DNA from 2 places in the Micromonospora fluostatini genome. Region 2 is predicted to be linked to the other one. Evidence: riboswitches for the same ligand, from Rfam matches in the RefSeq annotation. Region 2 holds a riboswitch; the other holds the start of a gene.
The links. A riboswitch is a leader RNA that binds a small molecule or an ion and turns the genes downstream of it on or off. The one in region 2 is predicted to bind thiamine pyrophosphate.
Positions count from the first base shown of each region.

Region 1: it holds a riboswitch for thiamine pyrophosphate, as region 2 does, so the genes downstream of both, thiE (thiamine phosphate synthase) here and ACQUFX_RS00370 (ECF transporter S component) in region 2, are expected to answer to the same signal.

Region 1 covers NZ_CP191251.1:6,725,387-6,741,141, forward strand. Annotated here, with positions in the region: gene rpsD (30S ribosomal protein S4) at 1-145, shown strand, start outside; gene ACQUFX_RS30140 (DNA-directed RNA polymerase subunit alpha) at 244-1,266, shown strand; gene rplQ (50S ribosomal protein L17) at 1,301-1,858, shown strand; gene truA (tRNA pseudouridine(38-40) synthase TruA) at 1,932-2,759, shown strand; gene ACQUFX_RS30155 (hypothetical protein) at 2,790-3,947, opposite strand; gene ACQUFX_RS30160 (class I SAM-dependent methyltransferase) at 4,255-4,860, shown strand; gene ACQUFX_RS30165 (ATP-binding cassette domain-containing protein) at 4,902-6,578, shown strand; gene ACQUFX_RS30170 (aldo/keto reductase) at 6,658-7,602, shown strand; gene ACQUFX_RS30175 (ThuA domain-containing protein) at 7,742-13,615, opposite strand; TPP riboswitch at 14,031-14,140, shown strand; gene thiE (thiamine phosphate synthase) at 14,135-14,761, shown strand; gene thiO (glycine oxidase ThiO) at 14,755-15,755, shown strand, end outside.
Region 2 covers NZ_CP191251.1:78,463-94,217, reverse strand. Annotated here, with positions in the region: gene ACQUFX_RS00445 (Rv0361 family membrane protein) at 1-433, opposite strand, end outside; gene ACQUFX_RS00440 (antibiotic biosynthesis monooxygenase family protein) at 457-798, opposite strand; gene ACQUFX_RS00435 (DUF6703 family protein) at 826-1,083, shown strand; gene ACQUFX_RS00430 (metal ABC transporter substrate-binding protein) at 1,199-2,239, shown strand; gene ACQUFX_RS00425 (metal ABC transporter ATP-binding protein) at 2,236-2,997, shown strand; gene ACQUFX_RS00420 (metal ABC transporter permease) at 3,000-3,866, shown strand; gene ACQUFX_RS00415 (ArsR/SmtB family transcription factor) at 3,910-4,209, shown strand; gene ACQUFX_RS00410 (Fur family transcriptional regulator) at 4,206-4,607, shown strand; gene ACQUFX_RS00405 (hypothetical protein) at 4,697-5,299, shown strand; gene ACQUFX_RS00400 (acyl-CoA dehydrogenase family protein) at 5,426-7,477, opposite strand; gene ACQUFX_RS00395 (DUF6328 family protein) at 7,712-8,200, opposite strand; gene ACQUFX_RS00390 (sugar isomerase domain-containing protein) at 8,336-9,085, opposite strand; gene ACQUFX_RS00385 (alpha/beta fold hydrolase) at 9,106-9,936, opposite strand; gene ACQUFX_RS00380 (TIGR03943 family putative permease subunit) at 9,966-10,727, opposite strand; gene ACQUFX_RS00375 (permease) at 10,724-11,713, opposite strand; TPP riboswitch at 12,223-12,329, shown strand; gene ACQUFX_RS00370 (ECF transporter S component) at 12,403-12,993, shown strand; gene ACQUFX_RS00365 (ABC transporter ATP-binding protein) at 13,161-14,636, shown strand; gene ACQUFX_RS00360 (energy-coupling factor transporter transmembrane component T family protein) at 14,623-15,423, shown strand; gene ACQUFX_RS00355 (hypothetical protein) at 15,440-15,755, opposite strand, start outside.

The DNA of each region.
Region 1 (15,755 bases), 680 kb from region 2:
GGCCGAGGCCGGCTCGCGGACCGTTCCGGCCTGGCTGGAGGTCATCCCGAGCAACATGAAGATCCTCGTGCACTCGCTCCCGGCCCGGCAGGTCATCGACACCCAGGTCCAGGAGCAGCTGATCGTCGAGCTCTACTCCAAGTAGTCGCGAGCTCGTTGCGGTGGCCCGCCCTTCCCGGGCGGGCCACCGGAGGCATTCAGGTGGGCGTCATATGGCGGGCGCCCCGGAAGAGAAGAGAAGGCATGCTCATCAGCCAGCGACCGACCCTCTCCGAGGAGTCGATCAACGAGACCCGGTCCCGGTTCACCATCGAGCCGCTGGAGCCGGGCTTCGGCTACACCCTCGGCAACTCGCTGCGGCGTACGCTGCTGTCGTCCATCCCGGGCGCGGCGGTGACCTCGATCAAGATCGACGGGGTGCTGCACGAGTTCACCACGATCCCCGGGGTCAAGGAGGACGTGGTCGAGCTCGTCATGAACATCAAGGAGCTGTGCGTCAGCTCCGAGCACGACGAGCCGGTCAGCATGTACCTGCGCAAGCAGGGCCCGGGCGACGTGACCGCGGGGGACATCCAGCCCCCGGCCGGCGTCTCGGTGCACAACCCGGACCTCAAGCTCGCCACCCTCAACGGCAAGGGCCGGCTCGACATGGAGCTGACCGTCGAGCGGGGTCGCGGCTACGTCACGGCGGCCCAGAACAAGCAGGCGGGTGCCGAGATCGGCCGGATCCCGGTCGACTCGATCTACTCGCCGGTGCTCAAGGTGACGTACCGCGTCGAGGCGACCCGGGTCGAGCAGCGGACCGACTTCGACCGGTTGATCATCGACGTCGAGACCAAGCCGTCGATGGGCCCGCGTACCGCGCTGGCCTCCGCCGGTTCGACGCTGGTGGAGCTCTTCGGCCTGGCCCGGGAGCTGGACGAGACCGCCGAGGGTATCGACATCGGCCCCTCCCCGCAGGACGCGCAGCTCGCGGCGGACCTCGCTCTGCCGATCGAGGAGCTGGACCTCACCGTCCGGTCCTACAACTGCCTCAAGCGCGAGGGCATCAACAGTGTCGGTGAGCTGATCGGGCGCACCGAGGCCGACCTTCTCGACATCCGCAACTTCGGCCAGAAGTCGATCGACGAGGTCAAGATGAAGCTGGCCGGGATGGGCCTGGGGCTGAAGGACTCGGCTCCCAACTTCGACCCGGCGCACGTCGTGGACGCCTTCGGTGAGGCCGACTACGACACCGACGACTACCGCGAGACCGAGCAGCTCTAGTCCCGGCTGCCGCCACACCTGAGGAGCACCAAGCATGCCCACGCCCACCAAGGGCCCCCGCCTCGGCGGCAGCCCCGCGCACGAGCGGCTGATGCTGGCCAACCTGGCCACCGCGCTGTTCCAGCACGGCAAGATCAAGACCACCGAGACGAAGGCCCGTCGCCTGCGTCCGATCGCCGAGCGGCTGATCACCAAGGCGAAGCGCGGTGACCTGGCCTCCCGGCGTCGGGTGCTGGGCGTCGTCAAGGACAAGGACGTGGTCTTCGCCCTGTTCGACCAGATCGCGCCCCGGTACGCCAACCGCAACGGTGGCTACACCCGGATCGTGAAGACCGGGCCGCGCAAGGGCGACAACGCCCCCATGGCGGTCATCGAGCTGGTCGAGGAGCTGCAGGTCGCCGAGCCGAAGGCGAACAAGAAGACCGCCGCCCGCAAGGCCGCCCAGCAGGACAAGGTCGAGGCCCTGGCCCCGGCCGAGGAGACCCCGGCCACCGCCGCGGGCGACCAGGACGCCGAGGCTCCGGTCTCGGCTTCCGGCGAGACCGCCGCTGCCCGCGCGGACAGCGACGAGGCCACCGAGAACAAGGCCTGATCCCACAGGCAGCGTCGTCGGGCCCGGCACCCTCTCGGGGGTGTCGGGCCCGACCCGTGAGGCGGAGGTACGAGTGGACGAGCGGACCCGGCTGCGGCTGGACGTCTCGTACGACGGCACGGACTTCTCCGGGTGGGCCGCCCAGCCGACCCGGCGCACCGTCGCCGGGGTGCTCACCGACACCCTGGACCTGGTCCTCGGTGCGGGGACCGCGACCGGGCTGACGGTGGCCGGCCGGACCGACGCCGGGGTGCACGCCACCGGCCAGGTCTGCCACCTCGACCTGCCCACCGGCGTGTGGCGGGAGCACGACGGGCGGCTGCTGCGCCGGCTGGCCCGGCTGCTCCCCACCGACGTGCGGGTACGGGCGATGACGGAGGTGCCGGCGGACTTCGACGCCCGCTTCTCGGCCACCTTCCGCCGGTACGAGTACCGGGTCACCGACGCGGTGTACGGGGCGCAGCCGCTGCGCCGGCACGAGATCCTGGCCTGGCCGAAGCCGCTCGACCCGGACCTGCTCAACGCCGCGGCGGCGGGGCTGGTGGGGGAGCACGACTTCGCCGCGTACTGCCGGCGCAAGGAGAACGCGACCACGCTGCGGGAGGTGTCCCGGCTGGACTGGCGGCGTGACCCGGACGGCATCCTGGTCGCCACCGTGCAGGCCGACGCGTTCTGTCAGGCGATGGTCCGCAGCCTGGTCGGCGCGATGCTGGTCGCCGGGGACGGGCGCCGGCCGGTGGACTGGCCGGGGACCCTGCTCACCCGGCGGGAGCGGGCCAGCGAGGTGACCGTGGCCCCCGCGCACGGGCTGACCCTGGTCGCGGTCGGCTATCCGGACGACCCGGCCGAGTACGCCCGCCGCGCCGACCTCACCCGCCGCCTGCGGGTGCCCACCGCGTAGGTCGGTACCGGTCCCGGGTGGCGGGTGCGCTCAGTCGTCCTGTCGGGTACGGGAGCCGTCGTCGCGCTGGCCGGCGTGGGGGGCGGCCTGGTCCACGTCACCGGCCTCGTCGCCCGTCCGGTCGCCGTTCGCGCCGGTGGTCGGCTGGCCGGCCGTCCCGCCGTTCGCGCGCCGTTCCAGCACCTCCTGGTCGAGGTGCAGTTCGATGAGGTCGAAGAGGACGTCGCGGACGGCCTGGTCGTCGGCGGAGATGGGGGCCCCGTCGGCGCGGACCACCAGGCTGTACGCCAGGTAGTGGCCACGTACCTGCCAGCCGACCCGGGCGGGTGCGCTGGTCAGGGCGGCGGTGTCGTCGCCGGCCGGCAGGCCCCGGAACCGGCCCTGCCGCTCGTCGAGGAGGTCCCGGATGCGGTCGCGCGCCCGCTCGGCGTTGGTCAGGTCGGGCAGGTTGAGCAGGCCGGCGGTGGCCAGGTACGTCCCGTCGGGGGAGCGCAGGGTGGCCCGGACGACCTGGCTGCACCCGAGCCGGACCAGCAGGTCCGCAACCTCACCGGTGGCGGCGGTCGCGCAGCTTCCACTGGACTGCGTCTTCAGCACCCGGTATTTCGACTGGGCGGGGCCGATGGTCAGCTCCTTTTTCGGGAAGACCTCCCGGCCGGTCAGGGGCGCCTGGTCGGTGTCGCGGGAGTCGATGTCCTGCCGCTCGGTGGCGACCGGCGGGGAGGTGACCGCCGCCCCGGCCGGGTCGACCGGGGTCTGCGGGGCCCGGTCGACGAAGAGGGCGGCAGCGGCCAGCCCGGTCAGCGCGAACAGCGCCAGCACGGCCGCGCCGCCGACCAGGACCTGCCAGTTGCGGCCGGTGCCGCCGGGGGGCCGGTGCCGGTGGGCCGGGCCCAGGGCCCGCCCCGGCGGGTACCCGTCGTCGTGCTCGGAGGCGCGCATCGGCGCCGGCTCGGCGACGTGCCGGACCCGGGGCGGTGCCGGCTCCGCCACGGCGTGCGCCTCGGCCGGGACGGGCCGGGCGCTGGCGGAGCGCACCGGCCGGACCGGCTGGGGCAGCGACGGGGTGGGGAACCGCGATGGCGACGGCCCGGTGCGGGCCGGCCGGTCGGACACCACCGACAGGTCGGTCCCCGGGCGTGGGGAATCGAACTGGCTGTCCTCACCGGACTCGTACCGATAGACCATGGTGCCTAGATTAGGAGCTAATGTCCCTTTAGGGGATAATTCGGGGAAATCAAGCCTCCACGCGGTCGAAATCCGGCTCCGGTGCCCTCGCCCCCTCCGGATGCGAAGCCCTCTCCGGTCCCACCCTCGCCGGGTGGCCGGCGGGCGGTCACACCGTGCCTAACCGGCAGATGCCGGGCCAGGATGCGCGGGGTATCGGCGAGGCGCGGTGCCGCCGGGGCGGGTCCGACCCGAGTGCCGGGCCGAAACCGCGGGTGCTGCCGAGCCGTCGGCGGCGGGGCTGCGGGCCGGTGCGAGAATGCCGGACGTGACCGGGGACCACTACTTCACCGCCGAGCCCACGGCCGCCGCCGCGCCACGGGAGGTCGAGTTCTCCGTCGCCGGGCGGGACTGGACCCTCGCCTCGGCCGCCGGGGTCTTCTCCGCCGACCGGCTCGACCCCGGTACGACGGTCCTGCTGCGCAAGGCCGACCTGCCGACCGCCGCCACCACCGGCGCGCTGCTCGACCTCGGCTGCGGCTTCGGCCCGATCGCCTGCGTGCTGGCCACCTCGGCACCGGCGACCACCGTCTGGGCGGTCGACGTCAACGAGCGGGCCCGGGGCCTCACCGCCGCGAACGCGGCCCGGGTCGGCGTGGCCGACCGGGTCCGGGTGGCCGCGCCGGACGACGTGCCGCCGGAGGTCACCTTCGCCCAACTCTGGTCCAACCCGCCGATCCGGATCGGCAAGGCCGAGTTGCACGCGCTGCTGCTGCGCTGGCTGCCCCGGCTCGCCCCGGACGGGGTCGGCTGGCTGGTGGTCGCCCGGCACCTCGGCGGCGACTCGCTCCAGCGCTGGCTGGTCGAGCAGGGCTGGCGGGTCGAGCGGCACGCCAGCCAGAAGGGGTACCGGGTGCTGCGGGTCACCCGGTAATTGGTTGTCGCCGGGCGGGTGCTCTCGGGCAGGATGCCGACGTGGGATATGTGGACGTGGCAGCGGTCGGGCACGTCCTGCCCGACGGCCGCGAGTTGCTGCGCGACGTGTCGTTCCGGGTGGGCGAGGGCGCCAAGATCGCCCTGGTCGGGCCGAACGGCGCGGGGAAGACGACGCTGCTGCGGATGGTCGCCGGTGACCTGCCGGTGCGCGCCGGGAGCGTCGCCCGTTCCGGCGGACTCGGCGTCATGCGCCAGTTCATCGGCATGATCGGCGACGAGTCGACCCTCGCCGACCTGGCCCTGGGCCTCGTTCCGCCCGCCCTGCGCGACGCCGGCCGCCGGCTCGCCGACACCGAGGCGGCGATGCGCGCGGCCGAGGCGCGCGGCACGGACAGCGCCGCCGCCGGCAAGGCCCAACTGGCGTACGCGAACGCGCTCGCCGTCTGGGGTGAGGTCGGCGGGTACGACGCCGAGGTGCTCTTCGACACCGTCGCCACGGTGGTGCTCGACCGCCCGTGGGACGCCGTACGGGACCGGCCGGTGCGGACCCTCTCCGGCGGCCAGCAGAAACGCTTCGCCCTGGAGTTGCTGCTGCGCGGCACCGACGAGGTGCTGCTGCTGGACGAGCCGGACAACTTCCTCGACGTGCCCGGCAAGCGCTGGCTGGAGGGGCGGCTACGGGAGTCGACCAAGTCGGTGCTCTACGTCTCGCACGACCGGGAACTGCTGGCCCGTACCGCCGACCGGGTGGTCACGGTGGAGGGCGGCAGCGCCTGGGTGCACCCGGGCGGCTTCACGAGCTGGCACGAGGCCCGGGTGGCCCGGCACGCCCGCCTCGACGAGCAGCGCCGCCGCTGGGACGAGGAGCACCAGAAACTGCGCGAGCTGATGCTGATGTACAAGCAGAAGGCCGCGTACAACGACGGGCTGGCGTCCCGGTACCAGGCGGCGCAGACCCGGCTGCGCAAGTTCGAGGAGGCCGGGCCGCCGCCCGTACCCCCGAAGGAGCAGGACATCCGGATGCGGCTGGCCGGCGGGCGGACCGGCAAGCGCGCGGTGATCTGCGAACAGCTCGAACTCGACGGCCTGACCTACCCGTTCGACCTGGAACTCTGGTACGGCGACCGGGTCGCGGTGCTCGGCGCCAACGGCACCGGCAAGTCGCACTTCCTGCGGCTGCTGGCCCGGGGCGGCAGCGACCCGGACCCGGCCACCGGCCCGGTCGACGGGGCCGCCGCGCTCGCCCCGGTGGCGCACGACGGGGTGGCCCGGCTCGGCGCGCGGGTCCGCCCCGGGCACTTCTCGCAGACCCACGACCGGCCCGAGCTGACGGACCGGACGCTTGTCGAGATCCTCTGGCGGGGCGACGAGCACCGGGCCGGGATGGACCGGCACGCCGCGATGGCCGCGCTGAGCCGGTACGAGCTGGCCGGCCAGGGCGACCAGCGGTTCGGCGCCCTCTCCGGCGGCCAGCAGGCGCGGTTCCTGGTGCTGCTGCTGGAGTTGTCCGGGGCGACCCTGCTGCTGCTCGACGAGCCGACCGACAACCTCGACCTGGCCAGCGCCGAGGCGCTGGAGGCGGGGCTGGCGGCCTTCGCCGGCACCGTCGTCGCGGTGACCCACGACCGCTGGTTCACCCGCTCCTTCGACCGTTTCGTGCTGTTCCGCGGCGACGGCGACGTGGTGGAGACCCCCGAACCGGTCTGGGGGGTGTAAGGAAGGGCCCCTTGTTAACGCGTAACGGTGTAGAGGGGCCCCTTCCTCACCGCTCGCCTAGGCTGGGGCGGTGACTGAGATGACCTACCGCCGGCTGGGCGACTCCGGACTCGTGGTCTCCACGGTCGGCGTCGGCTGCAACAACTTCGGCCGCAAGCTCGACCTGGACGGTACCCGCGCGGTGGTCGACGCCGCGCTCGACGCCGGGATCACCCTCTTCGACACCGCCGACATCTACGGCGAGCCGCAGGGCAACTCCGAGGAACTGCTCGGGCAGGTGCTCAAGGGACGCCGTGACGACGTGGTGCTGGCGACCAAGTTCGGCATGGACATGCGCGGGGCGAACGGCCCGGACTTCGGCGCCCGGGGCGCCCGGCGGTACGTCGCGCGGGCGGTGGAGGCGTCGCTGCGCCGGCTCGGCACCGACCACATCGACCTGTACCAGATGCACGAGCCGGACCCGGGCACCCCGATCGAGGAGACCCTGGCGGCGCTGGACGACCTGGTCCGCGCCGGCAAGGTGCGGTACCTGGGCAACTCGAACTTCACCGGCTGGCAGATCGCCGACGCCGACTGGACCGCCCGGACCGGCGGCACGAGCCGGTTCGTCAGCGCGCAGAACCAGTACAGCCTGTTGGAACGGGACGTCGAGGCGGAGGTGGTGCCGGCCTGCGAGCGGTTCGGGCTCGGCCTGCTGCCGTTCTTCCCGCTCGCCGACGGGCTGCTCACCGGCAAGTACCGCCGGGGCGAGACGCCCCCGGCCGGCAGCCGCCTCGCCGGCAGCGGCCGGTACGCGCAGCGCCTGGCCGCCGCCGACTGGGACACCATCGAGGCGATCGAGGCGTTCGCCGCCGAGCGGGACCTCTCCCTGCTCCAGGTGGCCATCGGCGGGCTGGCCGCCCAACCGGCGGTCACCTCGGTGATCGCCGGCGCGACCACCCCCGAGCAGGTCCGCGCCAACGCGGCGGCCGGCACCTGGCAGCCCACCCCCGACGACCTCACCGCCCTGCGCGCCTTCCTCTGACCGCCCCACCCGGCCCCGGCCCGACACCACCGGCCGACGGGCCGGGGGCGTGTCCCGAGGTACGCGCGGGACGGCTGCGTGGGAAAGAGCGGGTGCCCGCCCGCCGCCAGGAACGGCGACGGACGGGCACCCGGTTCGGTCAGAGCTGGCCGCTCGGGGCGATCCGGGTCGGATCGTCGTCGAGCCGGCCGGTGCCGTCGACCTTCTTGCCGTCGTTCGCCTTCACGCCGGCCTTGCTGGCCGTGCCGCCGAGCCGGACGATCATGGCGTCGGCGTCCCGGACCAGGACCTCCCGGATCTCAGCCTCGGTGACCAGCTCGGGGTCGGCCGCGAGCGCCCGGAACGCGGTGAGCTGCTGCACCGCCCGCTTGTCGTTGCCGGCCGCCTCCGAGGTCCGGACCGCCGTCAGCTTGTTGGTCAGCTTCCGGTGGGCCAGGTTGGACAGCCGCCCGGTCGACGAGAACCGGTCGATCAGGTTCTGCATGTCGCGGAACGAGGTGGTGACGAAGAACCGGACCGTCGAGGTGGTCTTGTTGCCCGCCTTGTCGGTCGCGGTCACGGTCAGCTCGTGCAGGCCGAGCGGCAGCTCGTACATGGCCTGCAGGGTGCCGCTGGCGTACGGCTGACCGTTGAGCGTGCCCACCACCGACTGGATGCCGGAGGTCGGGTCGACGGCCTGCCAGGTGATCCGCACGTCCTGGCTGTCGCCGTAGAGCTGGCCGTCGGCGATTCCGGACACCAGCAGCGTCGGCTTGGTGCCGTCGATGCGGACCACCGCCGACTTCAGCGTCTCGACGTTGCCGGCGCTGTCGGTGGCCCGGTAGAGCAGCTCGTGCTGCCCGTCACCGCTGATCTCGATCGGGTCGGTGTACGGCGTCCAGTCGCCGCCGCCCAGCGACCACTCCAGCAGCTTCACCCCGGAACCGGCGTCGGTCGAGGTGAGCACCACCGGGACCGTACCGTCGTGCCAGCCCTCGTCGTTCGCCGGAGCGAACGCCGCGGTGCTGACCGGCGCGGTGGTGTCGATCCGGACGGTGACCGACTTCGTCTCCTCGACGTTGCCGGCCTCGTCCGTGGAGCGGAACCGCAGCTCGTGCTCCCCGTCACCGGTGATCTCCACCGGGGCGGTGTACGCGGTCCACGCGGTGGCCGGGCCGAGCTGGTACTCGGTGCGGTCCACCCCGCTGCCACCGGCCTCGTCGGTCGCGGTCAGGGTGACCGTGGTCGCCGCGGTGTGCCAGCCGTCGACCGGGGTGCCGGCGACCTCGGCCGTGGTGACCGGGGCGGTGCCGTCGACCTGTCCGGTGGTGAGCCGGAAGTAGTCGAACGACGCCGTCTTGCGGGCGGTCTGGTTGCCCCCGAGGGTGAACAGACCCACCTTCGGGGTGGCCCCCACGACGGTGCTGGTCAGCTCGCCCAGGGACGTCCATTCCTCCCCGTCGGCCGAGTACGACGCGGTGTACGTGTCACCGGTGCGGGCCAGCCGCAGGTGCCACACCGAACCGGTCAGGTTCTCGACGTTCGGCTGCGGGTTCTGCACCGCCCCGCCGACCTCGCTGCGGAACTCGAGCCGCCGGGTGACCGGCTGGCCGGGCGAGTTGTCCACGATGTAGTCGAACTTGAGGTAGTTGTCGTCGTCCGCGTACACCAGCAGACCCGCCTGCTGGTACTGCTCGTCCAGCAGGCTGCCGTCGACCTTCGTCTCCACGGTCCAGTCGCCCGAGGGCGCGGTCTGCAGGACGAAGTTCGTCGGCCCGGTGTTGTCGGTGCCGTAGATGTCACCGTTCGGCACGTCGATGCGCAGCGCGCCGTCGGTCACCCGGTACGCGGTCGCGTCCTCCCGGACGATCGCGTTCCACCGGCACTTGTCCAGCGCGTTCCCGGTGAACTCGTCCGACGGGGCCACCGGCTCGGCCGGGGTGTCCGGCGTGAACTGGAACCAGTCGAACTCGGCGTTCACCACCGGGGCGGTGGTGCCCCCGTTGAGGGCGAAGAGGCCGATCTGCGGGTTGGTGATCCCGGCCAGGGCGGCTGCCCGGCCGACCGGGGTGAAGGTCTGCCCGTCGGTCGAGAAGGCCGCGGTCAGGTTCGTGCCGTCGCTGGTCAGCCGCAGGTGGATGGTGTCACCGGCGGGGGCGGCGGTGGCGTCGGCCCCCTCGTTGCGCGGCGACCCGGCGGTCTCCCGGATGAACTCCACCTTGCGGTTGCCGCCGAAGAGCAGGTCCACCTTGGCGTAGTTGTCGTCGTCGCCGTACAGGATCAGACCTGCCTGCTGGTAGTCGGCGGTGACCGGCACGGTGACCTTCGTGGTGGCCTGCCAGGCCCCGGCGGGCACCGGCTGGAGGACCAGGTTGGTCGCGTCGTTGCGGTCCCCGTACAGGTCACCCACACCGGTGGGCAGGCGCAGGACACCCCCGGAGACCGAGTACGACTGGTTCTCCCGGACCACGGTCTGCCACCGCTCCCGGTCCAGTCCGGTACCGCCGAAGTCGTCCGAGCGGAGCCCGAAGCAGGAGGTGGTGGGTGCGTCCACCTTCACCTGGACGGTGGCGTACCCCTTGGCCCCGCGCTTGTCGGTCACCGTCAGGGTGGCGGTGAAGGTGCCCGGGGCGGTGTACGTGTGCTCGGCGTTCAGGGTGTCCGCCGTGCCGCCGTCACCGAAGTCCCAGGCGTACGTGAACGGGGTGTCGTCCTCGGGGTCGGTGGCGGTGCCGGCGAAGGCCACGGTCAGCGGCGCGGTGCCGCTGGTCGGGGTGGCCGTGGCGGTCACCGTCGGCGGCGTGTTGTCGGTGACGCCCTTGCCGAGGAAGTCCATCCAGTTGACGTTGAACAGGCTGCTCGTGGCCCCGGCCGGGGACCGGGCCACGAAGTACAGCGTGCCCCGGGCGTCGGCGTCCGCCGGTACCGGCGCGGTGACGTCGGTGTACGTCTGCCACGCCCCGGTCACCGGTACGTCGACGGAGGTGAGCAGCGGGCCGTCGGCGGCTCCGGCGCGTACCTCGATCCGTCCTCCGGCGCTCTGCGAGGCGACCCGGATCCGGATCGCGTCGATCCCGGTCAGGCTGGCCGGTTGGACCGACCACCAGTCGCCGTCCTCGATCCAGCCGATGTTCTGGCCGCCACCGGCGGTGTCCCCGGTGGTCTCCTTCTGCACGCCCGGGTCGCCGCCGCCGATGCTGCCGGCGACCCGACCGGTGGCCGTGTGGTACTCGGCCTGCTTGCGCTTGGGCTGGAGGATCTCCAGCGCCCGGCCGGTGAGCGGCTCGGCCCCGCCGACGCCGCCCTTGTCGGTGTAGGTCGCCTCCAGCACGGTGAAGACGTTCGCCTCCGCGCCGTGGCCGGCGGCGAGCTGGGTCTGCACCGTGCCGGTGCAGCCGGTGAGCTGGTCCAGCGGGTGGGCGTGCTCGTCGTGGCCGAGGAGGACCTGGAGGTTGACCTTGGTGCAGTCGATCTCGCCGTCCTCCGGGTCGGTCACCTTGATGGTGTACTTGACCTGGTCACCCCATTCGAAGAAGCCGCCGTCCGGCGGGAACTCGATGGTGACGGTCGGCGCGGTGTTGCCGACGGTGACCGGGACGTTCGCCACGGCGGTACGGCCCTTGACGTTGGTCACGGTGAGCTGGGCGTTGTAGTTGCCCGCCTCGGCGTACGTGTGGGTGGGGTTGGCCTCGGTGGAGGAGTTCCCGTCGCCGAAGGTCCAAGCGTAGGTCAGCGCGCCGCCGTCGGGGTCCCGGGAGCCCTCGCTGGAGAAGGTGACCGTCAGCGGCGCCGCGCCGGAGGTCGGGTCGGCGCTGGCCTGGGCGATCGGGGCCCGGTCACCGGCGACGTAGTCGATCCGGTAGACCCCGGAGTTGTCGTTGTTGCCGCCGAAGCCGCTGCCCCACTCGATCAGGTACAGCGCACCGTCCGGGCCGAACTCGAAGTCCATCGGCCGGACGAAGGACATCCCGGTGAGCAGTTGGTTGATGTCGACCAGGGACTTGCCGTCCTTGGTGACCTGCATGGTGTACATCTTCGACTGGTTCCACTCGCCGAAGATGGCCTTGCCGTCGTAGTACTTCGGCCACTTGCGGTCCGAGGTGCTGTCGGCGTCGTACCGGTAGACCGGGCCGCCCATGGGCGCGCCGCCGCCGCCGATCTCGGGGAAGCGGGGGTTGCCGCCGTAGCCGTAGTCGACGGTGGCCGGGATGGCCGCCGGCAGGGTGGTCAGGCCGGTGTTGTTGGGCGAGTTGTTCACCGGGGCGGCGCAGTCGAACTTCGCCCCGCTCGGCCCGGACGGGAACTGGTAGTCGTTGTAGGCCTGGTTGGTCCCGGTGCAGTACGGCCAGCCGTAGTTGCCGGGCCGGTCGACGATGTTCCACTCCACCAGGCCCTCGGGGCCCCGGTTCGGGTTGGCCGAGCCGGCGTCCGGCCCGTAGTCGGCCACGTAGAGCGTGTCCGTGGCCGGGTCGATGCCCATCCGGAACGGGTTACGGAAGCCCATCCCGTAGATCTCGGGGCGGGTCTTCTCGGTGCCCGGCGGGAAGAGGTTCCCCTCCGGGATGGTGTACGTCCCGTCGTCCTCGGGGTGGATTCGGAGCACCTTGCCGCGCAGGTCGTTGGTGTTGCCGGAGGTCCGCTGGGCGTCGTAGTCCTGGCGTCCCGGCCGCTCGTCGATCGGCGTGAAGGCGCTGGACTCGAAGGGGTTGGTGTTGTCCCCGGTGGCCAGGTACAGGTTGCCGGCCGAGTCGAACGCCATCGTGCCGCCCGCGTGGCAGCAGGTGTTGCGCTGGGTGGTGACCTCCAGCACGACCTTCTCGCTGGCCAGGGCGATGCTGTCTCCGCTGACGGTGAACCGCGACAGGTAGTTGCGGGGGCCGCCGCCGTTGGGCGCGTAGTAGAGGTACACCCAGTTGTTGGTGGCGAAGTCCGGGTCCAGCCGGATGCCGATCAGGCCGTCCTCGTTACCGGTGAAGACGTCCAGGTCGATCGCGGTGACGGTGTTGCCGGTGTCGGGCTTGACGATCTGCACCCGGCCGTCCCGCTCGATGTAGAAGACCCGCCCGTCGGGGGCGACGTCCAGCTCCATCGGGTTGCTGGTGTTGCTGTCCAGCGTGACCTTCTCGAAGCTCGACGTCTGGGAGGCGGCGCAGTCGGAGTCGACCACCCCGGCGGCGGTCTGGATGCCCCCGAGCAGGTGCTCCAGGAACTCCGGCTCGGCGAACGACTCGTTGGTGTGGCCACCACCGGTGTACCAGGCCCGGCCGCCGTCGTACTCCTGGCACCAGGCGATCGGGTGGTCGTGGCCCATCGCCCCGGCGCCCGGGTTGTAGCTCGTCTCGTTCAGGCTGGCCAGGACGTGCACCTGCGAGCGCGGGTTCGAGCGGAAGTTGTACCACTCGTCGTAGCGTTCCCAGCGCTCCGGCAGGTGCTCGGTGGAGTCGTGGGCGTGGTCCTCGACCTTGACGGTGGCCGTCTGGTTGGCCGGGTGGTTGGCGAAGTAGGCGCCGACCAGCTTGCCGTACCACTCCCAGCTGTACTCGGTGTCGGAGGCGGCGTGCACGCCGGCGTACCCGCCACCGCCCTGGATGTAGCGCTCGAACGCGGCCTGCTGCCCGCCGTCGAGGACGTCCCCGGTGGTGGAGAGCCAGACGACGGCCTTGTACTTCGCCAGGTTCGCGTCGGTGAACGCGGCTCCGTCCTCGGTGGTGTCGACGGTGAACCCGTTCGCCGCACCGAGTTGCTGGATGGCCGCGATACCGGCCGGGATGGAGCCGTGCCGGAACCCGGCGGTCTTCGAGAAGACCAGGATCGAGTACGGCTCGGCGGCGGCGGTCCGCGCGGCCGGCGCCGGTGCGGGCTTCGGTGCCGGCTGGGCCAGCGCGGCCGGGGCCGCCTGGGCGAGCGCGGCCGTGGGCGCGGTGGTGGGGGCGGCCTGGGCGGGCGCGCCGATCATGGTGGTGGTGAGGGTGAGGGTGATCAGGGCCGCGGGAAGGGCGCCGCGCGGCGGTCTGATGCGGCGGGATAGGGACACGAGGTCTCCTCTGTCCGTACTGGACGACGGCGTACAGGGGCGGCTCGCCGAAGACCGCCCCGATATCGACTCGGACACACGCTGACGAGGAGACGCCGATCCCCCGGCAGCATTCTGTCGAACCAATAAACAAATTAGTGCCAATATGTGAGTGTCCGGCAAGATGCGGAGCGGTAACGGTTCCGTAACGCCACCCCGCAATAGGTGCGAGCCCCCCAAACCGGAACCCCCACCCGCCCCGTCCCCGCCTGTCGCCGCCGTCGTCTCTTTCGGCGATCATGCGGTTGCCGCCCCGGCAAATGCCGCACATGCCGCGTCACGCGGGCCTGAACTGCGTGATCGCGGTGGATGGACGGGGTGGGGCGGGGGCCGGGCGGGGCTTGGCGGATCCGGGGATTCGTCGTACGGTGGCACGCAACCAACCCACGGGAGCCCGGTGCACCGGGCTGAGAGGGGGGCTAGGAGCCCCCGACCGTCGAACCTGATCCGGGTAATGCCGGCGCAGGGAGGAGAGTTGCCGTGCCGTCCCTGGGACGACTGCATCTGGTCACCGACACCCGACCCGGGCGGGATCCGCTCGCCGTGGTCCGGGCCGCGCTCGGCGTCGCCGGCCCCGACCTGGTCGTCCAGGTACGGGTCGAGGACGCCGCCACCGACCGCGAGGCGTACGACCTGGCCGGCCGGGTCGTCGCGCTCTGCGCCCCGTACCGGGCCACCTGCCTGGTCAACGACCGGCTGCACGTGGCGCTCGCGGTGGGCGCCGACGGCGGGCACGTCGGCGCGGACGACCTGCCCGTCGACGCCGCCCGTCGGGTGCTCGGCCCGGACGCGGTGCTCGGCGCCACCGCCCGGGAGCCGGTGACCGCCCGTGCCGCCGTCGACGCCGGGGCCGGGTACCTGGGCGTCGGCCCGTGCCACCACACCTCGACCAAGGACGGCCTGCCCGACCCGATCGGCCCGGCCGGGATCCGCGCGGTCGCCGACGCGGTCGACGTACCGGTGATCGCCATCGGCGGGGTGACCGCGGCGACCGTGCCGGCGCTGCGCGCCGCCGGGGCGTACGGGGTGGCGGTGGTCGGCGCGCTCTCCACCGCCGCCGATCCGGCGCGGGCCACCGCTGAGCTGCTCCGGGAGCTGACGTGTTAGCAGGGGGCCCCTCTACTACCGAAAGCGTTAACAGGGGGCCCTTCCTTACACCGGAGGTGGCGGTGGTGGGGGGCGGGGTGATCGGGCTGGCGATCGCCTGGCGGTGCGCGCGGCGGGGGCTGCGGGTCGTCGTGCACGATCCGGCTCCCGGGTCGGGTGCGTCGGGCGTCGCCGCCGGGATGCTCTCCCCGGTCGTCGAGGCGCACTTCGGCGAGGACGAGCTGACCGGGCTGCTCGCCGACTCGGCGGCCCGCTGGCCGGGGTTCGCCGCCGAGCTGACCGAGGCCGCCGGCACGCCGATCGGGTACCGCACCGACGGCACCCTGGTCGTCGGGCTGACCGGCGACGACCTGGCCGAGGCGCGTCGACTCTGGACGTACCAGCAGGGTCTGGGGTTGCCGATCACGCCGCTGCGCCCGTCGCAGGTGCGCGACCGCGAACCGGCGCTCACCCTGCGGCTGCGCGGCGGCGCGTTCGCCGCCACCGACCACCAGGTCGACCCGCGCCGGCTGGTCACGGCGCTGCGCACGGCGGCCGAGCGGGCCGGGGCGCGGCTGGTCGGCACCCCGGTCACCGACCTGTCCGAGGTGGTCGCGCCGGTCACCGTCGTGGCGGCCGGCTGCGGCGCCGCCGCCCTCACCGGGCTGCCGGTGCGGCCGGTGAAGGGGCAGATCCTCCGGCTCCGCGCGCCCGACGGCGGTCCGCCGGGCTTCCGCCACGTCATCCGGGGGTACGCCGACGGCGAGCCGGTCTACCTGGTGCCCCGCGCCGACGGGGAGGTGGTGGTCGGCGCGACCGTCGAGGAGCGCTCGGACACCGCCGTCTCCGCCGGTGCCGTGCTGCGGTTGCTGCGCGCCGCCGTCGACCTGGTCCCCGACCTGGCCGAGTACGACCTGGTCGAGGCGGTCGCCGGGCTGCGCCCGGGTACGCCGGACAACGCCCCGGTCCTCGGTCCGCTGCCCGGCCGCCCCGGCGTCATCGTCGCCACCGGACA
Region 2 (15,755 bases):
TGACCTCGTCGACGTTCTGCACCCGGAACGAGGAGATCTCCGGCTCGGCGGCGGTCCGCCGCTCGAAGTCCGGCTTCGTCTCGCGGCGCCGCTCGGCGGGGCAGAGCATGTCGTACGCCTCGCCGTACTTCTTCTCCACCAGCGCCCGGTAGTAGTCGTCGGTGACCGCCCGCCCCTGCTCGTCGAGGGCGCGCACGTTGGTCACCGCCAGGCCGACCACCGCCGCGCCGCCGCCACCGCAGCAGAGCAGCACCGCCAGCGCCCCGACGCCGAGCCCGAGCCAGAGCCGCTTCTGCCCGCCCTCGGTCGGGGGCGCGGCGAAGGGTGGGGCCACCCCCGGCCCCGGCGGCGGCGGTGGCGGTGGCGGCCCGTCCGTCGCCGGTCCGGGCGGCACCGGGTACGGCTGCGGGGTGGCCGGTCCGGGATCGGTCATACGTGCAGGGTAGTGCCCAGAGTTCAGCGGTACGGTTCAGCCGCCCGATCACTGGCGGCCACCACCACCGCGCCCCCGGCTGCGGCGCTGGCCAGCGCCTCGTACGCGGAGGGCTCGTCGATCGACTCGGCGAGCAGCGGCGTGGCGTGGATCTTGACGTCGAAGTCGCCGAGCGCCCGCCGGTACGTGCCGACCGACTCCCACTCGGTGAGCAGGCTCCAGTGGCGCGGGTCGTCCAGCGCCCGCAGCAACTGCCCGCGCAGGTACCCGGGGCGGGCGGCGAGAGCGGTGAGGGCGGCGTGCGCCCGCTCGGTGAAGGTGTCGGCGGCGTCGGGTTCCACCACGAACCGGTTGGTGACCAGCACCCGGGTCCTCCTCGTAGAGTCTGTGGCATGCAGCGTACGCAGCGGTCCCTGCCGGCCCGACTGGCCCGGCTGAATCCGACGGCGGTGTTCCTGGCCACCCTGGCGCTGATCCTGGTGGCGCTCTTCGCGCCGGGCCCGTTGGGCGGAATGTTGTTGCTGCTGCTCGCGGGGGGTCTGGTCGCCCTGTCGGTGACCACCTGGCCGGTGCAGACCCCGGCGAACCGGGCGATCCGGCTGATCGTGATCACGGCGCTGGTCGGGCTGGCCCTGGCCAGGATCCTGTGATCCCGCCGATCCGCCGCGCCGGCCGGGCACGCCGGCACTCCGCACCGGTCCCGAGCAGGGCTCATGCAATCATGCGGCTTTGACAATCAATTTCGTTAGGGCGGAGAGTGGGGGCATGAACAGCCGCTCCACTCCCCGCACCCTGGCCGCCGTCACCACCGCCCTGCTCGCCCTGGGCGGCGCGGCGGCGTGCGGCACCGACGAGACTGCCGGCAGCTCCCCGGACCGCATCGACGTGGTCGCCGGCTTCTACCCGTTGCAGTTCGTCACCGAGCGGGTCGGTGGGGACGCGGTGACCGTCACCAACCTGGCCAAGCCGGGATCCCATCCGCACGACATGGAGCTGAGCCCGAGCCAGGTGGGCCAGATCAGCCAGGCCGAGCTGGTGGTCTTCCTGGACGGCTTCCAGCCCGCGGTGGACACCGCCGTCGAGCAGAACGCCGAGGACCGGGCCTTCGACGTGGCCACCGTGCAGCCGTTGCTGGACGCCGCCGCCGGCGGGCACAGCCACGACCACGGCGACGGGGACGACCACGAGGGCGAGGACGGGCACGACCACGATCACGACCACGAGGGCGAGGAGAAGCACGCCGACGAGAAGCCGGCGGCCGAGGAGCAGCACGCGGAGGGCGACGGGGCCAAGGACCCGCACGTCTGGCTCGACCCGACCCGCCTGGCGACCATCGGCGACAAGCTCGCCGAGCGGCTCGGGCAGCTCGCCCCGGAGCGGGCCGCCGACTTCACCACCCGCGCCCAGCAGTTCCGTACCGAGCTGGAGCAGCTCGACGGCGAGTTCAGCAAGGGGCTGGAGACCTGCCAGCGCCGGGAGATCGTGGTCAGCCACACCGCCTTCGGCTACCTCACCCAGCGGTACGAGCTGGAGCAGATCGGCATCACCGGGCTGACCCCGGAGAACGAGCCCTCTCCCCAGCGTCTCGCCGCGGTCGCCGAGGAGGCTCGGGCGCACAAGGCCACCACGATCTTCTTCGAGACGCTGGTCAGCCCGAAGGTCGCCGAGACCATCGCCGCCGAGGTCGGCGCGAAGACCGCCGTGCTGGATCCGCTGGAGGGACTGTCCGCGACGGGCGACGGCGACTATTTTTCGGTGATGCGCGCCAACCTCCAGGCTCTCCGAACGGCTCTGAGCTGCTCGTGAGCACACCTGTCATCTCCGTCACGCACGGGGCGGTCGGTTACGACGGCCGCCCCGTGCTGCGGGACGTCTCGTTCACCGTCACCGCCGGTGAGGTGGTCGCCGTGCTCGGGGCCAACGGCTCCGGCAAGTCGACCCTGATCCGCGCGGTGCTCGGGCTGGTCCCGCTCACCGCCGGCTCCGTCGAGCTGTTCGGCACCCCGCAGCGCCGGTTCCGGCGGTGGCACCGGATCGGGTACGTCCCGCAGCGCCTCGGTGCCGGCAGCGGCGTACCGGCCACCGTCCGGGAGGTCGTCGCCTCCGGCCGGCTGGCCCGCCGGGGGGTGCTGCGGCCCCCCGGTGCCGCCGACCGGGCCGCCGTGGCCGCCGCGCTGGAGGCCGTCGGCCTCGCCGACCGGGCCCGCGACCCGGTCGCCACCCTCTCCGGCGGCCAGCAGCAACGCACCCTGATCGCGCGGGCCCTGGCCGGGCAGCCGGACCTGCTGGTCCTCGACGAGCCCACCGCCGGGGTCGACGCGGCCAGCCAGGAGGCCTTCGCCACGGCGCTGCGCGGCTTCGTCGTCGGCGGCGGGACGGTGCTCCTGGTCGCCCACGAGCTGGGCCCGCTGCGTCCGGTGACCAGCCGGGCGCTGGTGGTGCACCAGGGCGGCATCGCCCACGACGGCGCGGTGCCGGAGCCGGCCGGGCACCACGCCGAGCCCGACCACGACCACGTGCACCCGCACGGTCCCGACGAGCCCGTGGGGCTGTGGAGCAGATGAGCATCGAACTCTTCCAGTACCCGTACATGCAGCGGGCCCTGATCGGCGCCCTGGTGATCGGCCTGGCCGCACCGGCGCTCGGCATCTACCTGGTGCAGCGCCGGCTGGCGCTGATCGGCGACGGGGTGGGGCACGTGGCGCTGACCGGGGTCGGCGCCGGGCTGCTGCTCAACCGGTCCCCGGTGCTGGTGGCGGTGGTCGCGGCGATCATCGGGGCGGTCGCCATCGAACTGGTCCGGGCCCGGGGGCGGACCAGCGGGGACCTCGCCCTGGCGCTGCTCTTCTACGGCGGCATAGCCGGTGGCGTGATGCTGGTCGGGCTCTCCGACAGCACCAACGCCAACCTCAACGCGTACCTGTTCGGCTCGCTGACCACCATCTCGTCGACCGACCTGACCGCCATCGCGGTGCTCGGCGCGGCGATCACGGTGGTCATGCTGGCGCTGCGCCCGGCGCTCTTCGCGGTCTGCCACGACGAGGAGTACGCCCGGGTCTCCGGCCTGCCGGTGCGTACCCTCAACCTGCTGATCGCGGTCACCACGGCGGTGACCGTCACGATCGCCATGCGGGCCGTCGGGGTGCTGCTGATCAGCGCGCTGATGGTGGTGCCGGTGGCCACCGCGCAGCAGGTCACCCGGGGATTCCGCAGCACCATGACGGCAGCGATGGCGCTCGGGCTCTTCGCCGCCGGGGGCGGGGTCTTCGTCGCCGCCAACGTCGACACCGCGCCGGGAGCCTCGGTGGTGCTGCTGGCGATCGCGTCGTTCCTGGTCGTGGCGGTCGCCGGGGCGGCCTGGCGGGTGCTGCGCCGCCGCCGGGCCCCGGTCGCCGCGCCCGCCCCGGAGCCGCACGAGGTGGTGCTGCGCTGATCCTGGTTTCCGGCCGCCGGCTGGTAACGGTTACCGTTGCAGGGTGACCAGCGCGAACGGCTACGACTCGTACGAGGGTGCGAGCGAGTTGCTGCGGGCGCTCTCGGCACCGATCCGGCTGGCCATCGTCAGCGAACTGGCCGAGGGCGAACGCTGCGTGCACGAGCTGGTGGAGAAGCTCGGCGCGACCCAGCCGCTGGTCTCCCAGCACCTGCGGGTGCTGCGCGGTGCCGGGGTGGTACGCGGCTCGCGGCGCGGCCGGGAGATCGCCTACGCCCTGGTCGACGAGCACGTCGCGCACATCGTGGCCGACGCGGTCGATCACGCCGGGGAGGGATCGTGACCGAGGAGAGCGGCACCACCGTCCGCAACACCCGCCAGCGCAGCGCGGTCAGCGCCCTGCTCGGCGAGGTCGAGGGCTTCCACAGCGCCCAGGATCTGCACGCGATGCTGCGGGAGCGGGGCGAACGGGTCGGCCTGACCACGGTCTACCGGACGTTGCAGGGGCTCGCCGACGCGGGCGAGATCGACGTCATGCGCCCGCCGGGCGGCGAGCACCTCTACCGCCGGTGCAGCGAGGGGCACCACCACCACCTGGTCTGCCGCTCCTGCGGGCGGACCGTCGAGGTGGCCGGCCCGGCCGTGGAGTCCTGGGCCGACCGGGTCGCCGCGCAACACGGGTACTCCGACGTCAGCCACACGCTGGAGATCTTCGGCACCTGCCCGGCCTGCGCGCCCTGACCCCGCCCGCTGCCCGCGCCCTGCGCGGCGTCCCCCGGCCGGTGGTCGGGGCATCGACGGGTGGGCGGGGGCGTGACACGCTGTCCGGCGTGAAAATCTACGCTGACCGCTCCCCCGTCGCCCTCCGTCAGCTCCTCACCGACCTGCTCGTCGTCGCCTGGGTGTACGCCTCGATCCGGGGCGCGCTGTGGCTGCACGACCTGGTGCAGAAGCTCGCCGTACCCGGGCAGAAGATGGAGGGGGCCGGCGGTGGCCTGGCCGACAACCTGGCCGACGCGGGCGGCAAGGTCGGCCGGGTACCGCTGGTCGGCGACGAGCTGACCGCGCCCTTCGAACGGGCCGCCGGGGCCGCGCGGGCGCTGGCCGAGGCCGGCCGCGACCAGCAGGAACTGATCGACCAGCTCGCCCTGGCCCTCGCGGTGGCCGTCCTGATCTTCCCGCTCGGGCTGGTGCTGGTCGGCTGGCTGCCGCTGCGGGTGCGCTGGATGCGCCGGGCCGGCGCGGCGGCGGCGCTGGCCGGCGTCCCCGCCGGCCGGGACCTGCTGGCCCTGCGCGCCCTGGCCAACCAGCCGGTACGGCGGCTGACCCGGATCACCCCCGACGTCGCCGAGGCGTGGCGGCGCGGCGACGACGCCACCGTGGACGCCCTGGCCGAGCTGGAACTCCGCCGCCTCGGCGTCCGCCGCCGCTGACCCACCCCCGCCCCGCCCGTGCCGGGGTGCAAGGAAGGGCCCCTTATTAACACGTGGCGGGTGAGAAGGGTTCCCTTCTCTACCGTATGCGTTAACAGGGGGCCCTTCCTTACACCTCAGCGCGCCTCAGCGGAGGCGGCGGCGGACGTCCTCGGTGGTGCTGGGGCCGGGCGTCCAGGGGGCCACCCAGGGCTGGTCGGTGGGGGGCGTCACCACCCCCTCCTCCAGCGCCGCGTACCGACCGGCGAGGATCCGCTTCGCCGCGGCCACGTCGACCCGGTCGGTGTTCGACCACAGTGCGGTGAAGAGCTGGTCGATGCGGAGCTGGGCCTGCCGGCAGAACAGGTCGGCCAGTTCCAGGTTCTCCGGGTGGGCGTCGCGCTCGGCGTGCGCCCGTACGCAGACCGCGCTCATCGCGAACAGCTCCGCGCCGATGTCCACCACCCGGCCGAGGAACGCCTGCTTGCGCTCCATCTTGCCCTGCCAGCGGGACATCGCGTAGAACGTCGACCGGGCCAGCTTGCGGCTGTACCGCTCGACCTGGCGCAGGTGCCCGGCGAGCGGGCCGAACCCGGCGTACGCGGTCGGCGACTGGCCCCGGCCGACGGCCAGGGTGGGCAGCCACTTCGCGTAGAACGCCCCGGCGCGCGCCCCGGCCTTCGCCTTGCGGCCGAGACCGGCGTCCGGGTCGATGATGTCCCCGGCGACGGAGAGGTGGGCGTCGACCGCCTCCCGGGCGATGAGCAGGTGCATGATCTCGGTGGAGCCCTCGAAGATCCGGTTGATCCGCAGGTCCCGCAGGATCTGCTCGACGGCGGCCGGCCGTTCGCCCCGGGCGGCGAGCGAGTCGGCGGTCTCGTACCCGCGACCACCCCGGATCTGGACCAGCTCGTCGGCGATGGTCCAGGCCATCTCGCTGGCGTAGAGCTTGACCAGCGCCGCCTCGATCCGGATGTCGTTGCGGTCGTCGTCGGCGAGCAGGCAGCACAGGTCGAGCATGGTCTCCATGCCGTACGTGGTCGCGGCGATGAAGGCCAGCTTCTGGGCGACCGCCTCGTGCTCGCCGACCGGCCGGCCCCACTGGACCCGGTCGGCGGCCCACTCCCGGGCCACGTTCAGCGACCACTTGCCGGCTCCGACGCACATCGCGGGCAGCGACAGCCGGCCGGTGTTCAGCGTGGTGAGGGCGATCTTCAACCCCTTGCCCTCGCCGCCGATGACGTTCTCCTTGGGGACGAAGACGTCGTGGAAGCGGGTGAGGCTGTTCTCCAGGCCGCGCAGCCCGACGAAGGAGTTGCGTCGCTCGACGGTGATGCCCTCGGCGTCCCCCTCGACGACGAAGGCGGTGATCCCGCCGCGCCGCCCCTCGGTGGCCGGCACCCGCGCCATCACCACCAGCAGGGTCGCGACGGTACCGTTGGTCGCCCAGAGCTTCACCCCGTTGAGCCGGTACCCGGTACCGTCGGCGGTGGGCTCGGCGGTGGTGCCGAGCCGGGCCGGGTCGGAGCCGACGTCCGGCTCGGTGAGCAGGAACGCGGAGACCTCACCGGCGGCGAGCCGGGGCAGGAAGCGCTGCTTCTGCTCGGCGCTGCCGAACATCTTCAACGGCTGCGGCACCCCGATCGACTGGTGCGCCGAGAGCAGCGCGCCGATCGCCGGGCTGACCGACCCGGCCAGCATCAGCGCCCGGCAGTAGTGCAGGTTGGTCAGGCCGAGGCCGCCGTACTCTCGGTCGATCTTCATGCCGAACGCGCCGAGGTCGGCCAGGCCGTGGAACACCTCGTCGGGGATGCGGGCGTCCCGTTCGATCGCCGCGCCGTCCACCTCGCTGGTTACGTACGCGCGCAGCCGCCCGAGGAACTCCTCGGCGCGGGCGCTGTCGGCCGGGTCGGGGCGCGGCCAGGGGTCGATCAGGTCCAGGCGGAGCCGGCCGAGGAAGAGTTCCTTGCCGAAGCTGGGCCGGTCCCAGGCCGCCTCGCGGGCCGCCTCGGCGACCTGCCGAGCCTCCTTCTCGCTGACCTGCCCCGCCTCGCCGGGCAGCGGCCCCGCCCCGTCACCGGGTCCGGCCGACTCGGGCGACGCGGCGTGCCCAGCCGCCGGAGCCGGCACGGGGTGCTCGGTCGTCGTCGCCGGGGCCGGCGCGGGGTCCGCGTCGGCCCCGGTTCGGTCGTTGCGCATGGTGGTCACGGGCTGCCTCCTCGGGTCCGGCTGCACGGTCGGTGGCTCCGAACGAGCGCTACTCCCGGGTAGTTACCCAGGAGTAGCGTCCGGTACGCCTCTATTCGGACCTGCCCGGCCCTCACTGGGCCCCGGCGTCGGTTCCGTCACCGTTGCGCCCCTCGGTTCCGTCACCGTTGTGCCCAGGTGGGCGAACGGTCCGAGCCGGCCGGGCGGATCGGCGGCGACCAGGGGTCAGGCCGGGGTGTCCTCGTCGTCGTCGAGGTCGTCCTCGCCCCAGTTGCGTCGAGCGAACGGCAGCGCCGCCCAGAAGGTCAGGAACCAGACCCCGGTGCACCCGGTGAGCAGCAGCGCCACCCAGAAGGGCAACACGAAGTCGGTGACCAGCAGGACCGCGCTGACCATCGCGACCAGCATGAAGGCGAGACCACCGCTGGCCATCCGGTGCGCGAAGCGGACCAGTTCCGGCTTGCGACCCTGCCGGAACAACGCCCGGTGGAAGGCGACCGGCGAGATGATCATCGCGGTGGCGGCGGCAGCGGCCAGCAGCGCGACGATGTAGACGTCCCGTTGGAAGTTCGTGGTCTCGCTGAAGCCGGCGCTGAACGGCAGGGTGAGCAGGAAGGCGAAGAGGATCTGCACGCCGGTCTGCGCGACCCGCAACTCCTGGAGCAGGTCGGCGAAGTTGCGCTGCCAGCGCTGCTTCTCGGTTTCCTTCGACACGCGCAACCTCCGTGAAGACGTACCGCCCACGGGGTCCACCCCCGGTTGGCGACAACGCCTGTGCCCGGCACCGGGCACCACGAAACCAACTCATGTCCGTCGCTGCGGCCGGTGTCGGCCGGGGCGACCGGCGGGTCACGACCCCCGGCGGATCCGCCCTGCGTACCGGGCCTCCAGGGCGGCGTTGTGCGCGTCCCCGTCGGGAATGTTCGCCGACAGGTACACCGGCGCGGGCACACCGACGTCGAGCAGCCGGGCCACCACCTCGACCACGATCTGCTGCGCCAGCAACGCGGCGGTGATCGAGGAGACCGCGCCCACCGCACCGCCGCCGGGTAACGGCAGGGTCGCGTCGCCGTACGGGGCGCCGTTGTCCAGCACCACGTCGGCGAAGTCGGCCACCTTGCGCCCGGAGGGGTGCCGGGAGGTCATCCGCGCCGAGTGCGCGGCGGAGGTGATCACGACCAGGCCGTGCCCGCGCTCCCTGACCAGCGCGGCGAACTCCACCATCGCGCCGTTGACCCCGGAGTTGGAGGCGAGCACGAAGACGTCCGACGGGCTGACCGGGGTGAGGTCGAGCAGCCGGTGCGCCACCGCCGGATCGCGTTCCAGCATCGGCCCGAGCAGGTCCGGCGACTCGCCGCCGCGCAGCACCACGTCCCGCAGCGCGATCCGGTTGGTCGGCACCAGCCCGCCGGCCCGGCCGGCGATCTCCATGGCCAGGGCCTCGGAGTGACCGGTGCCGAAGGCGTGCACCACCCCGTCGGCGCGGACCGCGTCGGCGATCAGGTCCGCCGCGCGGGTCACCGCCTCCCGCTGGCCGGCGGAGACCCGCCCGATCGCCTCGGTCACCGCCGCCAGGTACGCGTCCGCGCTCACCGTCATGCGTCCTCCGTCCGTCGGGGTCACCGGGCCGTACCGACCCGGGCCAGGATCGCCTCGGCGAGCGCGGCGGGGGCCTCGTCGGGAATCCAGTGGCTCACCCCGGTCAGTTCGACGAGGCGGTACTCCCCCGTCACCTGGGCGGCGCACGCCTCGGCGGCGGTCCGGCCGACGGCCGGGTCCTGGTCGCTCCAGACGAACGTCGTCGGCACCCGGGCCGGGGCGACCTCGGCCAGGTCGGTCGGGGACATCGCCCGGTACCAGTTCAGCGCGGCGGTGAGCGCCCCGGGCTCGCGCATCGGCGCGGCGTACCGGTCCACCCGGTCGGCGTCGCCGACCCCGGTGAGCAGCGCCCGCAGCGCCGTCGCGTCGTCGGCGAGCAGGACGTCCTCCGCCTTCCCCGGCTGCCGGAACAACCCGATGTACGCCGAGCGGTCCCGCTGTTCCGGGTCGGTGCCCAGGGCGTACGCCATCGCGGCCGGGTGCGGGACGGAGACGGCGGTGAGCGTGCGGACCCGGTCGGCGTGCCCGGCGGCCAGGTGCCAGGCGACCAGCGCGCCCCAGTCGTGCCCGACCAGGTGCACCCGGGGCGCTTCGAGGGCGTCGAGCAGGGCGAGCGCGTCGGCGACGCACTCGGTGATCCGGTAGTCGGCGACCTCGGGTGGCCGGGCGTCGGGTGAGTAGCCCCGCTGGTCCGGCGCGTACGTGCGCAGCCCGGCGGCGTGCAGCGCCGGGAGCACGTCGTCGAACTCGCCGCCGTGCTGAGGGAAGCCGTGCAGCAGGAGCACCGGCTCACCCGTCGCCGGCCCGCCGGAACGTACCTCGAAGGTGAGCCCGCGCGCGTCGATCCGCATGATCGGGAGCCTACCCACTCCGGGGCGTCCTACTCGTACGGGCGTTTCGGGGCGGGCACCTCCCGCCAGGTCTCCACGTCCAGGTAGGGGATCTCCGCGTCGTTGACCGGGTCACGGCCGACCCGGTCGCTGTAGCGGCCGACCACCTCCACCCAGGTGTCGTCGGGCAGCCCGACCGGCGCCTGACCGGTCAGGCCGAGCTTGACCGGACGCCCGTCGGCGGCGCAGCAGGAGAGCACCATCCGGGCCAGGATCGGCCTTTTGTCCGGGCCGGTGGCGATGAAGCCGGTGAGGTGGACCCGGCGGTCCCCGAGCGACGCCCCCGCGTCGAACAGCGCCCGGGAGGCGTAGTCCAGCACGGTGATCCGCGCCGGATCCTCGTCGGGCAGGGCGGGATAGTCGGGCAACCCGTCACCGGGGATCGTGGTGCCGGCCTGGCTGACCGCGTACGAACCGAGCGCGGGCGGGGCGACCAGCAGCAGCCCGAGCACCGGCAGCAGGAGCAGCCACCCGACCCGGGGCTCGTGGTGGCCGTGCCCGCCGTGGTCGCCGGGCTCGCCGGGCTCGGCGTGGTCGCCCTGGCCGCTCGGCGTGCCGCCCCGGCCGGGCAGGAGCGGGCGCAACTCGTACCAGAGGGTCATCACCGCGGCGGCGATCAGCGCGATCCCGGCGGCGACGAGGAACGGGCGCAGCCCCTCCTTGACGTACCGCAGGTAGAGGTCGGTGACGCTGGCCCGGACCACGGCCCCGCCGAGCAGGAGCAGGACGACCGCCTGTGCCTGCCGGTTCACAGCAGCACCGCCCCGACGGCCACCGCCACCGTCACCGCGACCACGAAGGTCGCCGGCGCGAAACGGTACGCGAACCGGCGGCCGAAGACCCCGGACTGCATCGCGACGAGCTTGAGGTCGACCATCGGACCCACCACCAGGAAGACCAGCCGGGACGTGAGGGAGAACTGGGACAGCGACGCCGCCACGAAGGCGTCCGCCTCGGAGCAGAGCGAGAGCAGCACGGCGAGCAGGGCCAGGACGAGCACGGAGAGCACCGGGTTGTCGGCGAGGGTCTGCAACCAGCGCTCCGGCACCAGGACGTTGATGCTGGCCGCCGCCATCGCGCCGAGGACCAGGAAGCCACCGGCGTGCACCACGTCGTGCCGGACCGCCGACCAGAACGCCGCCCCGCGGGAGAGCCCGTCCAGGTCGGGGCGGTGCGGGAGCCGGATCCAGTCGGTCCGGCCCAGCCGCAGCCAGAGCCATCCCATGATCATCGCCACGACCAGGCTGGCCAGGCCCCGGGCGAGGACCATCTCCGGGTTGCCGGGGAAGGCGACCGCCGTGGCGGTCAGCACGATCGGGTTGATCGCCGGGGCGGCGAGCAGGAAGGCCAGCGCGGCGGCCGGGGTGACGCCCCGGCGCATCAGCGACCCGGCGATCGGCACCGCGCCGCACTCGCAGCCGGGCAGCACCACCCCCGCCGCGCTGGCCACCGGCACGGCCAGCGCCGGTCGCCGGGGCAGCGCCCGGGCCCAGAACGAGCGGGGCACGTAGACCGCGATCACCGCCGAGAGCAGCACCCCGAAGACCAGGAACGGCACGGCCTGCACCATGATCGAGACGAAGACGGTGGTCCAGGTCTGCAACCGGGGCGTGGAGAGCAGCCCCGCCACCGGCTCGCGGAAGATCACCAGCAGGACCAGCAGGGCGGCGAGCACCTCCACCGACCCGATCCGGTCGCCGAGCAGCCGGCGGCCCCCGTCCGGCCTCCCGCCCCCCACCGGCCCGCCCGTCGGCGGCGCGGTGGGCCCACCCGGCGACGACGGGTCGGAAGCGCCCGGGCGCGGGGTGGAAGCATCTGGTGGGGAGTCGGGAGCGCCCGGTGGCGGGGCCGGCGCGGCCAGTCGACCGGGTTGCCCGGTCGCGGCCCGCTCGCCGCCCTCGACAGATCCGCCGTCCACCCGTGACACCCGCCCGCCTCGTCGATCGTCACGCCGTCCCGCCCCGCCGCCGGGGCCCTGACGGCCGCCTGAGAGTACTGCCCGCGACGGGACCGCGTCGATGCGTGCCACGCGGCCTGTGGAAAAGCCGCCGGATCGGCGCATCGCACCGCGTCGGGACACCTGAAGTAGCGGGTCGCGACGCCGGGAGAAGCCCGTCGAGCCATCGGGACAAGCGCGCCGCGACACCGGCAGGAGCGCGCCTGGGCGACTCCGCCCGCTGCGGTGAGCAGCGAAAAGATCACTTTGCCCGGCGATCTTCCGAGGTGTTAGCGTCGATGAGACAACTTCACCTCCGACAGGGGAGCGCACAGCGCTGAGAGTGCGGGCCGGGGCCCGCAGACCCTCGAACCTGATCTGGGTAATGCCAGCGCAGGGAGTTCGGTCGACCTCCAGCCGCGCCGTCGTCCGGCCAACCGGACGCGGCGTGCGTCTTCTCCTGGTTCGCAGTCCGGACTGGGAGCAATCACGTGAACCGCACCGACACGCACCGCTGGCGGACGATCGACATCGTGGTCGCCGCCGTGATCGCCGTCTCCTTCGGCGTGATCTTCTGGGCCTGGGGCCTGGTCTGGCGGGCCGCCGACCCGGCCTTCGCCGCCGCCCCGGCGACCCAGGCCATCATGTACGGCGTCTGGCTGGTGCCGGCCGTCCTCGGCGGGCTGGTGATCCGCAAGCCCGGCGCCGCCCTCTTCTGCGAGGCGGTGGCCGCCACCATCTCGGCGCTGCTCGGCTCGGAGTGGGGCGGGATCACCATCGTCCAGGGCCTGATCCAGGGGCTCGGCGCCGAACTGGCCTTCGCCGCCTTCCGGTACCGCTCGTTCCGGCTGCCGGTCGCGGCGCTCGCCGGCGCGCTCACCGGCCTCGGCGCCGCCCTGTTCGACTTCGTCGTCTGGAACGCCGAGTACGACCTCGTCACCTACCGCCTGCCCTACGCGGCGCTGACCGTGGTGAGCGCGACCCTGATCGCGGGGGTCGGCGGGCACTACCTGACCCGGGCCCTCGCCGGCACCGGCGTCCTCGACCGTTTCCCCGCCGCCCGCGACCGCACCCCGGTCTGACCCGGCCGCCCACTGTGTCGATCATGGAGTTGACGTCCCGCGACACGACGTGCCGGCCGGTCAACTCCATGATCGACGGGCCGGGGAGGGGCGGGGCGACGGGCCGGAAGGGGGCGGGGCGACGGGCCGGAAGGGGGCGGGGCGACGGGGCAGGGAGGGGGCGGGGCGTGAGCGGGGTGTGGGTGCGGGGGTTCGGGTGGCGGCACGCGGGGCGGAGGCGGTGGGCCGTGCGCGGGGTGGACCTGCGTGTCGAGCGCGGCGAGCGGGTGCTGCTGCTCGGGCCGTCGGGGGCCGGTAAGAGCACCCTGCTGGCGGCGCTGGCCGGGCTGTTGCCCGAGGACTCCGGTGAGCAGGAGGGCAGCGTCGAGGTCGACGGGGTCGACCCGCGCAAGGACCGGGAACGGGTCGGCATCGTCTTCCAGGATCCGCAGACCCAGCTCGTGATGGCCCGCAGCGGCGACGACGTCGCGTTCGGCCTGGAGAACCGGGGGGTGCCGGCGGACGAGATCTGGCCCCGGGTCGACGCGGCGCTGCGCCGGGTCGGCTTCCCGTACCACCGGGACCGGCCCACCGCCGCGCTCTCCGGCGGCGAGCAGCAGCGGCTCGCCCTGGCCGGGACGCTCGCCCTGCGCCCCGGCCTGCTGCTGCTCGACGAGCCGACCGCGAACCTCGACCCGGCCGGGGCGGACCTGGTCCGCGCGGCGATCGCCGGCGCGCTCGACGAGGACACCACCCTGGTCCTGGTCGAGCACCGGGTCGCCGAGGCGCTGCCCCTGGTCGACCGGGTGGTGGTGCTGGAACCGGGCGGCGGGGTGCGCGCGGACGGGCCACCGGAGACCGTCTTCGCCGCGCACGGGGACGCCCTGGCGGCCGAGGGGGTCTGGGTGCCGGGCCGGCCGGTGCCGTCGCGCCGCGCCCGCACCCCGGCCGGTGCCCCGTTGCTCACCGCCGACCGGCTCGGCCTGCCGCCCCGGCTGGCCGCCACCGACCTGACCGTACGGGCCGGGGAGGCGCTCGCCGTGCGGGGGCCGAACGGCGCCGGCAAGTCCACCCTGGCCCTGCTCCTCGGTGGACTGCTGCGCCCCGGCACCGGCCGGGTGACCGCCGGGGCCGACCTGGCCGGCCGGGACGCCCGTACTCCCCCGCACCGGTGGCGGGCGCCGGCGCTGGCCCGCCGGATCGGGTCGGTGTTCCAGGACCCGGAGCACCAGTTCGTCACCGCCACCGTCCGCGACGAACTCGCCCTCGGCCCGCGCCGTACCGGTCGACCGGAGGAGGCGGTCCGGGCCACCGTGGACGAACTGCTGGAGCGGCTGCGGCTGACCCGGCTGGCCGGGGCCAACCCGTACACCCTCTCGGGTGGCGAGGCGCGACGGCTGAGCGTGGCGACCGCCCTGGCCACCGCGCCCCGCCTGCTGATCTGCGACGAGCCCACCTTCGGGCAGGACCGGCGGACCTGGCTGGAGCTGCTGGACCTCTTCGCCGACCTGCGCGACGCCGGGCACGGCGTCGTCACGGTCACCCACGACCCGGACTTCGTCGCCGCGCTCGCTGACCGGACCGTCGTCCTGTCCCGGGCCGACGGGGGCACCGGCCCGGCCCCGGCCGACCGGACCGTCGGGGGCGACGATGCTCCAGGTTGAGCCGGTCGCCGTGCCGGGCGCGCCGCTGGCCCGGCGCAACCCGGTGGCGAAGCTGGCGGCGGCGCTGGTCTTCTCGGTACTGCTGATCGCCACCCTGGACCCGGTGGCCCCGGCGATCGCCATCGCCGTCGAACTGGCGCTGCTCCCGCTGTTCGGGGTCCGCTACCGGGTGCTGGCCCGGCGGGCGGCACCACTGCTGGTGGGCGCGGTGGGCATCCTGGTCACGCTGGTGCTCTTCGCCGCCGACCGGTCCGGTACGACGCTGGTCGCGGCGGGTCCGGTGCTGGTCACCTCGGGGGTCCTGGTGACCGCGCTCGGGCTGGTGCTGCGGATGTTCGCGGTGGCGCTGCCCGGGGTGATCGTCTTCGCCACCACCGACCCGACGGACCTGGCCGACGCGCTGATCCAGAACGCGAGGGCGCCGGCCCGGTTCGCCATCGGCGCGCTGGCCGCGTTCCGGCTGGTGCCGCTGCTCGCCGAGGAGTGGCAGATGATCAGCATGGCCCGCCGGGCGCGCGGGGTGGACGCCGGGCGCAACCCGGTGGCCCGGCTGCGCCTGTTCGCCTCGACCGCGTTCGCCCTGCTGGTCGGCGCGATCCGCCGGGGTACCCGGCTGGCGGTGGCGATGGACGCCCGGGGCTTCGACGCGGGCACCCCGCGCACCGTCGCCCGCCGGCAACGGTTCACCGTCGCCGACGGGCTGCTGGTCGCCGGGGCGGCGGCGCTGGCCGGGGCCGCGCTGGCGGTCAGCGTCGCCCTCGGCACCTTCCGCCCCCTGATCGGCTGACCCTCCCCGGCGGTGCTCAGCTCCGCCGGAAGGCGTACCGGCGGGTCTGACCGGCGGAGCGGCCACGGCCGGAGATCGCCCCGCGCCGGCCGTCCTGCCGCGGTCCCGCCGTCGGCGTCGCCGACGGGGCGGGTCCGCCCGGCCGGACCACCGGTTCGACCGACGACGCCGACGGCACCAGCCCTGCGGGCCGGGCCGGCAGGTCGGCGGGCCGGGCCGGCAGGTCGGCGGGCCGGGCCGGCAGGTCGGCGGGCCGGGCCGGCACGCCCGCCGGCGGGACCAGGCCAGCCGGCGGGACCGGGCCAGCCGGCGGGACCAGGCTGGCCGGCGGG